2 linked regions of the Anaerocolumna chitinilytica genome follow. The main gene of each other region encodes a partner of the protein of the gene in region 2 in a complex. Links are inferred from orthologs where the notes say so. Each region holds a gene or a part of one and is shown on either strand. Other genes may lie near its edges.

Region 1 (5,191 bases), 260 kb from region 2 along the record:
TGAACCCTTTTCAGCGTTAGACAGCTATCTAAGATGGCAGCTGGAGCGTGAAATTATGTCGGTTATTCGTGAATTTGGGAAGACGGTGCTGTTTGTATCCCATGACAGAGATGAAGTATATCGCATCAGTGACAAGGTAGTGGTAATTGAACATGGGAGTAATGAGCCTGTCTGTACAAAACAAATGCTTTACCAGAATCCGCAGACTTATGTGGATGCGCTGTTGACGGGGTGTAAAAATATTTTCCCGATTATACATGAGAAATCAGCGGTCTTTGTTCCTGACCTGGGATTAAAATTTAAGTTCCGGGAGAAATTTGAAGATTCTTGTTTTCTTGGTATAAGGGCAAATCAAATCCTTCCGGAATTTATGGTTGAGGATAAGAATAGTGCTGTTTTTGCACGCTATACAGTTGAACAGATTACAGAAGCTGTATTCAGTATGATATTAATGGTCTCGTTGGAAGATGGGCACGGATTGGTTCGTTGGGAGATGCCCAAGGAAATCTATCGCAAGCTCTCTCTTTATCCTCCTGTACTTGCTATACCAAAGAGAGAAATTCTATACCTGAAATCAGACAGAAAGATCTTGGCGTAAAGTATTTAATCTTTTTGGAGGAATGGGATATAGAAGTTATAAAACTGAATAAATAGGAGCATTATTTAAAGAACCAGGTTAATCCTTTGGTTCTTTTATTTTGAAAATAAAGATGTTGATTTGGTTAATGGAATAAAATACAGGGAAAACCAGAAAACTTGTAAAATAAGGCTCGAAAACATCCAAGCTATATGATATAATAACAGTAACTATCTGGTGTTTTTATAAGCAGCTTTTGCACCAGAATCAGTTTTGATAGTGAAAGCGAGGAACAAGATGTTAGATAATAAAAAAATAAAATTAATGACAAAGCTGGCTGCTTTTGAAGATGGAAAGGGCAAGGAAGATATTAAGATCAGCAAGTACTATAAGACTGATTATGTCAGATACCAGGTAATTAAGACTGCGGTAAGCATTACCCTGGGTTATTTACTGGTGCTGCTTTTATTCGGCATGTACCATGCGGAATATATCATCAGCAAGATAGTAACCTTGAACTTTGTACGGATTGGCCAATATCTGCTTGGCTTTTATATTATCTTAATGGCTATCTATATTACAGGGGCATTCATAGGGTATTCCATAAAATACGATCATTCCAAAAAGAATCTGTCAAGATACTATAAACTTCTTAAAAGACTGAACAGAGTTTATCAGGAAAACGATGGGGATGAAAAAGGGGAGGCATTGAAATAAAAATGATGACTTTGTTAGTACTTCGAACCAGGCTGCAGAGCCTATACCAAAAGCATGAGATATATCTTAAACCTATATTTAAGTTTATTATAGCACTTATTGTATTTGAAACCATTAATATGAACTTGGGTTACGATTCCCGCTTAAAGCAAATGCCTATTGTTCTTGCTCTTTCACTGCTAAGTGCATTTACACCATCCGCTGTTTTGCTGCTGCTTTCAGCTTTGGTAACCTTTTTGCATATTTACTCGGTATCAGTCATATTATCCGCTATTATTTTAATACTATTTATTATAATGTATTGTTTATTTCTTAGGTTCACACCCAGACTTGGCTTAGTGGTTCTTGCGGTTCCTATTTTGTTTTATTTAAAGATACCTTATACCATTCCTTTATTACTGGGAGTGTTTTCAACACCGGTTGCTATTATACCTACCTGTCTCGGAGTAATGGTATACTATCTTGTGTATATTATAGAGCAGGCAGCAGCGATACAGGTGAACTTAAACCTGGAAGATACTATGACGATATATACCTATGTGGTGAATGGAATTAAAGACAATAGCCAGCTGTTAACTGCCATGATAGTATTTTCAATCACTATCTTAATTACCTGGCTGGTATGGAAGATGAAGTTTGACTACGCCCATGAAATTGCTGTTGCGGCTGGATGCTTTACTACAGTATTCGGGTTTTTAATAGCAAGTCTGAAATTTGATACATCAGAAAAGATTGGTACGATGATAATCGGAACTATCATTTCAGGTCTTGTGGTCGTTGTAATACAATTCTTTTATCTGTCATTAGATTATTCTGCAGCAGAACATGTACAGTTTGAAGATGATGATTATTACTATTATGTAAAAGCAGTACCTAAGATCAATGTTACGACTCCTCAAGTAAATGTTAAGAGGTTTAATACACAAAAGACACAGATTCCCGGTGAACAATTTCCGGATGATTCCTTCCCTGATGAGGAAGACTATGAGGATGAAGATAATTAAAAGTACGCTAAATTACAGTAAAGCGGGTGAGCTTTTATGGAGACAATCATAAGGTTTTTTAAAGACTATATAAGCTGGAATTCACTTCCTAAGATCAGGCTTACAGACTTCATTGAAATTCTGATTCTGACTTTTGTTATCTACAACGTGATTGTATGGGTAAAACAGACAAGAGCCTGGATACTGGTCAAGGGACTTATTGTGTTGCTCATTCTCTGGCTTTTTGCCTCCATTTTGAATTTAAGCGTAATACTCTGGATATTCTATAAATGTCTTAATGTAGGGATTATCGCAGTCATTATAGTATTTCAGCCAGAATTCAGAAAAGCTTTGGAACAGCTGGGGCAAAATCATCTTGTTACACCTTTGTTTAATTTTAATGACTCCAAAGATAAAGGAGACCGATTTTCAGAAAAGACGGTCGCAGATATTGTAAAAGCCACTTTTGAGCTTGCCAAGGCAAAAACAGGGGCACTGATTGTGATAGAAAAAGAACTTTCTTTAATGGAATTTGAAAAGACGGGAATTGCTATAGATTCACTGGTAAGCAGTCAGCTGCTGATTAATATTTTTGAGCATAATACTCCTCTTCATGATGGAGCGGTTATCATTAAAGGAAATAGAGTCGCAGCGGCAACCTGCTATCTGCCTTTGTCAGATAACATGCACCTAAGCAAGGAACTTGGTACAAGACACAGAGCAGGTATCGGAGTCAGTGAGATTACGGATTGTCTTACTGTTATCGTATCAGAAGAAACCGGAAAGGTATCTCTTGCTATGGGCGGCAGCCTGATACGTAATGTAGACGGGGATTATTTAAAGAATAAGATTCTCAGTCTTCAGAGTAAGGCACCTGATAACAAGAAAATTAAATTATGGAAGGGGAGGTCTAAGAATGAGAGAGAAACTGACTAGAAATCTTGGACTTAAGATACTGTCCCTGTTTATGGCTATTTTTATCTGGTTGATAATCTTGAATATAGCCAATCCTGTAATTCAGAAATCCTATTATCATATACAGGTAACTAAAATAAATGAAAACGTCATCGCTCAGAAAGATAAAGTCTATGAGGTAGTATCCGGTGATACGGTAGATGTTACTATAAAGGCGAAACGTTCTGTAATAGAAGCATTAAAAACCACGGACATCAAAGCAGTAGCAGACCTATCGGAACTGTCCCTTGTAAATGCTGTTCAAATTAATGTAAGCGTACCCGGACATGAAAGAGACATTATGGAGATTACGCAGGATACTTCCACTATGAAGGTCAGCCTGGAAAATCAAAAAACGGAGCAGTTTCGCATTAATGTTGTAACTCAGGGGGAGGTAGCGTCCGGTTATTATATCAAGGATAAAACTACAAGTCCTAATATCATACAGGTCAGCGGTGCGGAAACGGTTATAAACCGCATCAAGGAAGTTGATGTGGAAGTTGCGGTAACGAACCAGCGTCAATCCTTTGTAACCAGTGCGGTTCCAAAAGTATATGATAAAAATGGAAGCCTGATGGATTCCGATAAGCTGACATTTAATTACGATACAGTGGATGTGACGGTTAATTTATTGCAGACTAAGACCGTGAATCTTTTCATAGAAGTTACCGGAACACCCTATTCCGGTTATAAATATGTAGATTTTGAATATGAACCCAAACAGGTAGTTATTGCAGGAGAAAAGGACGAACTTGACAAGGTTCAATATATTATGGGTGAATATAATATTGACAACCAAAAAGAGGATATCGAAGATCAGGTTAACATAGCGGACTTTATAAAAAATGATGTTATATTAATTGATGATAATCAAACAGCGGTTATTAATGTAAAGATAGAAAAACTCGATACAAAAGATTTAAGTTATGATGCCAGTGATATCGAGTTTAGGAATGTTCCCAAGGGTGCAATGGCTACTTTGAATTCCAATATTTTTAATGTAGTATTGTATGGAAGTACTGAAGTATTAAACAGTGTGAATAAATATAATTTAAGACCCTATATTGATTTAAAGAAAGCAAAGGTTGGTACGAATACTATGTCTATAGAGTTTAATTCACCGAATGGCGTCACACTGGTTAACCCCAGTGTGGTGGTAACCCTGAAACATACCGGAGGTTAACATAAGTATTCCTACATAAAGGAACAGATAAAATATTCACTAAAAGTGGATATTCGGAAAAGAGGTTGAAAATGGTAAGCAGCAAGATAGTAGTTAAAAATCCAAATGGATTACATCTGAGACCGGCGGGATTATTTTGTAAGATCGCAATAGAATTCCGTTCTAAGATTACGATTGCCATAGAAAATACAAGGGTTAACGGAAAGAGTGTACTTAGTGTGTTAGGTGCCTGTATAAAAACAGGGGATGAAATTGAAATCATTTGTGAAGGTGAAGACGAAGAGAAAGCACTTGCTGTCATAATCAAAGCCGTGGAAGGCGGCCTTGGAGATGAAATCTGACCTAATATCGCCTGCATAAATATTCGGCGGAATGTTTTAAATTAAACTTGTAATCCTTTGGAAGGTTTGCTATAATGTAAAACAAAATTATAGGCAAATAACGAGAAAAGGAATGATAGGGATGGGACTAGAGTAGACAACACCAAATTATTTATCATAAAAAAATACAGTGTGATTTACCGACTCCGTAGCATGGTATAAAGTTTAAAACTATTCAGAAAGCATTGTGACAAGATTGGTTGCAGTGGAGTAGCTATTATGACAATAACATGTGAATATTAGGAGGACGGATTATGTTAAATTATAAGCGATATAAAAGTGCACCTGTTGTGGAATTTAAGGATAGAACCTGGCCGGGAAAGCAGATTTTGAAGGCACCTGCCTGGTGCAGTGTGGATTTAAGAGATGGCAATCAGGCCTTGATTGAGCCTATGGT
Region 2 (3,106 bases):
GACTAAATCAAGCAGTTAAACGAAGCAGTAAACGAAGCGGAAATTAAGTTGTTAAAGCAAACAATTAAACTAATCAGAAAACAACTGTTATACCAAGAAGTTAAACTAAGTCAAATATTCTAGGGCAGACTGAACGGTCAAACAAAAACAAGATGAAAAAAAAGAATCAAAAAAAATCTCCATACCATAACTTACCATAATAATTTTTGAAATATTGATAACAATAATATTACGATAACTGATTCAATAGAGTCGGTTGTCGGCAAAACAGGAACAAAGATTCCTGAATATTAAACAATTCTTCGGAGGTGAAATTTATGGCAAGTAACAATAGCGGATCAAACAGAACAGAAGTTCCTCAGGCTAGAGAAGCACTTGACAGATTTAAAATGGAGGTTGCTTCTGAAATTGGAGTACCTTTAAAACAAGGTTACAACGGAGATTTAACAAGCGCTCAGAACGGTTCTGTAGGCGGAGAAATGGTTAGACGTATGATCAAGAGACAGGAAGAATCCATGTCTGGTCAGTCCAGTTCTTTTTAATTTTTTGAAATAAAAGACGTAACGTCAGCTTAAACTATAAGACAGATGCCTTATAGCTGCCATATGACTGGCGTATAAAACATCATCTAATATATATGACCAACCCCTTTCTGTAAGCGGCCAGTCATAAATATAAGATGATGTTTTTTTATTTCTATACGTTTTTTCCTGCAAAGAACCGGGACAAATGCATTCACATATATTGGAATAAAGGCTTTAATGGGTTGCACTCATAAGTTGCTTATGTTACAATCGTTTTTGAACTGCAATAAACCACGCTTATACCAGTCAGCATTCTTAATAGATTGCGGGCTTACCAATAAAAGTACATAGAAAGAATAATAGAAAGAAAGGATAACCGGCAGATGGATAGCCAGTTACAGGTATATTTATGGGCAAATATTTTGGTACAGACGGATTCAGAGGAGAAGCAAATGTTGATTTAACAGTGGAACACGCATATAAGGTAGGAAGATTTCTTGGACATTATTTTAGCAAAGAGCACAGGGCTAGAGTTGTAATCGGAAAAGATACCAGGCGTTCCAGTTATATGTTTGAATATTCTTTGGTAGCAGGTCTGACAGCCAGCGGCGCAGATGTATATTTGCTGCATGTAACCAGTACACCCAGCATATCCTATGCGGTAAGAAGCGAAGACTTTGACTGTGGAATTATGATTTCGGCCAGTCATAATCCTTATTACGATAATGGTATAAAAGTGATTAATGGCAGCGGTTACAAGTTAGAGAATGAAGTGGAAGAACTAATAGAGAACTACATAGACGGTAAAGGAGAAGAGCTTCCCTACGCTACAAAAGAGAATATCGGCAGAACGACGGACTATGTAATAGGAAGAAACCGCTACATCGGCTATCTTATTTCCCTGGTGCCTAATTCTTTCAAAAATATGAAGGTTGGTCTGGATTGTGCCAATGGTTCAGCTTCCAGTCTTGCGAAAGTGGTATTTGATGCTTTAGGAGCAAAAACTTATGTAATAAATAACGAGCCAAACGGAACGAATATTAATGAAGGCTGTGGTTCCACCCATATGGAAGCACTACAGAAGTTCGTGCTGGAGAATAATCTGGATGTAGGTTTTGCATATGACGGTGATGCGGACAGATGTTTAGCCGTAGATGATAAAGGTAATATTATAGATGGTGACTTGATTCTTTATATTTGCTCAGTCTATATGAAGAAAAGGAATGAACTAAATAACAACACCGTTGTAACCACCATCATGAGTAATCTGGGATTATATAAGGCCTTGGAGGAAAAAGGCATTGCATATGAGAAAACAGCTGTCGGAGATAAATATGTTTATGAGAATATGATGGAAAACGGTCATTCCATCGGAGGTGAACAGTCCGGACATATTATCTTTAGCAAGCACGCCACTACGGGAGATGGAATCCTGACTTCCCTTAAAATAATGGAAGTTATTCTGGAAACAAAGCTGAAACTTTCCGAACTTATCAAAGAAGTGCAGATATATCCCCAGGTTCTAAAAAATGTTCGGGTAAAGGATAAAAAAACAGCCAGAGAAGATACTGATGTAGTAAAAATTATTGAAGAAGTTACCGGAGAACTTGGTAGCAACGGCCGTATCCTTGTCAGAGAAAGCGGAACAGAACCAGTGCTTCGTGTAATGGTTGAAGCATCTACACTGGATATTTGTGAGAAATATGTTAATCTGGTTCTTGAGAAACTGAAACAGAAAGGGCACACGGCAAAATAATATACGTTCGGACCCATCTCATGACCGATTTGAAGCCGATTTTGCACAATTAAAAAAATATGGTATTTACAGAATGGTTATGATATAATATACTAATGTCAAAACGTCAAAATGGGAAGTTATACAATTGCGTGTTATAGCGTTTATAGTTTCACATATTTTAAGGAGGAAATTTTAAATGAGTTTACAGGTAGAGAAGTTAGAGAAGAATATGGTTAAGCTTACTGTAGAGACTGCAGCAGAACAGTTTGATGCAGCTATCGAGAAAGCTTATGCCAAAAATAAAGGAAAATTCAACATCCAGGGCTTCCGTAAAGGTAAAGCACCTCGTGCTTTTATAGAGAAGATGTATGGAGCAAACGTTTTCTATGAGGACGCAGCTAATCTGATTATTCCTGAAGCTTACGAAAAAGCAGCAGATGAGTGCGGATTAACTTTGGTTTCAAGACCTGAAATTGAAGTAACACAGATTGAAAAAGGCAAGGCATTCATCTTTACTGCAGAAGTAGCAGTAAAACCTGAAGTTACACTTGGCGAGTACAAAGGAATTGCAGTAGAGGTTCCTTCCGCTGAAGTAACCGAAGAGGATATTACAGCAGAACTTGATAAAGTAAGAGAGCAGAATGCAAGAATTATCACTGTAACAGACAGAGCTGTGCAGGATAAGGATGATACAGTAATTAATTTTGAAGGATTTGTAGATGGCGTTCCTTTTGAAGGCGGTAAGGCAGAGGATTATTCCCTGACTATCGGTTCTCATTCCTTCATTGATACTTTTGAGGAGCAGTTAATCGGTAAGAACATCGGAGAAGAAGTTGAAGTTAAT

What was found. The genes of interacting proteins can lie anywhere in the genome.
Region 1: the proteins of glmM (region 2) and cdaA are in contact, whole or in part, in a crystal structure (PDB 7OJS), measured with the Bacillus subtilis proteins. The link is inferred for Anaerocolumna chitinilytica from one-to-one orthologs.

The regions. Positions count from the first base shown.
Region 1 is NZ_AP023368.1:786,142-791,332, forward strand. What follows is about bases 1,338-4,273. They hold cdaA (diadenylate cyclase CdaA), read left to right. Parts: upstream 1,338-2,334; coding sequence 2,335-3,213; downstream 3,214-4,273. Other genes in these bases: bsdcttw_RS03470 (hypothetical protein), read left to right, coding at 1,338-2,298; bsdcttw_RS03480 (CdaR family protein), read left to right, coding at 3,194-4,273. Outside these bases: bsdcttw_RS03460 (sulfate/molybdate ABC transporter ATP-binding protein), read left to right, coding at 1-598; bsdcttw_RS03465 (hypothetical protein), read left to right, coding at 875-1,294; more of bsdcttw_RS03470, read left to right, coding at 1,297-1,337; more of bsdcttw_RS03480, read left to right, coding at 4,274-4,414; bsdcttw_RS03485 (HPr family phosphocarrier protein), read left to right, coding at 4,486-4,755; leuA (2-isopropylmalate synthase), read left to right, coding at 5,049-5,191. UniProt on the Bacillus subtilis protein: One of 3 paralogous diadenylate cyclases (DAC) in this bacteria, catalyzing the condensation of 2 ATP molecules into cyclic di-AMP (c-di-AMP). Upon expression in E.coli leads to c-di-AMP synthesis.
Region 2 is NZ_AP023368.1:531,307-534,412, forward strand. The notes cover bases 233-3,106. They hold glmM (phosphoglucosamine mutase), read left to right. Parts: upstream 233-933; coding sequence 934-2,280; downstream 2,281-3,106. Other genes in these bases: bsdcttw_RS02460 (alpha/beta-type small acid-soluble spore protein), read left to right, coding at 318-542; tig (trigger factor), read left to right, coding at 2,459-3,106. UniProt on the Bacillus subtilis protein: Catalyzes the conversion of glucosamine-6-phosphate to glucosamine-1-phosphate. Glucosamine-1-phosphate is used for cell wall biosynthesis.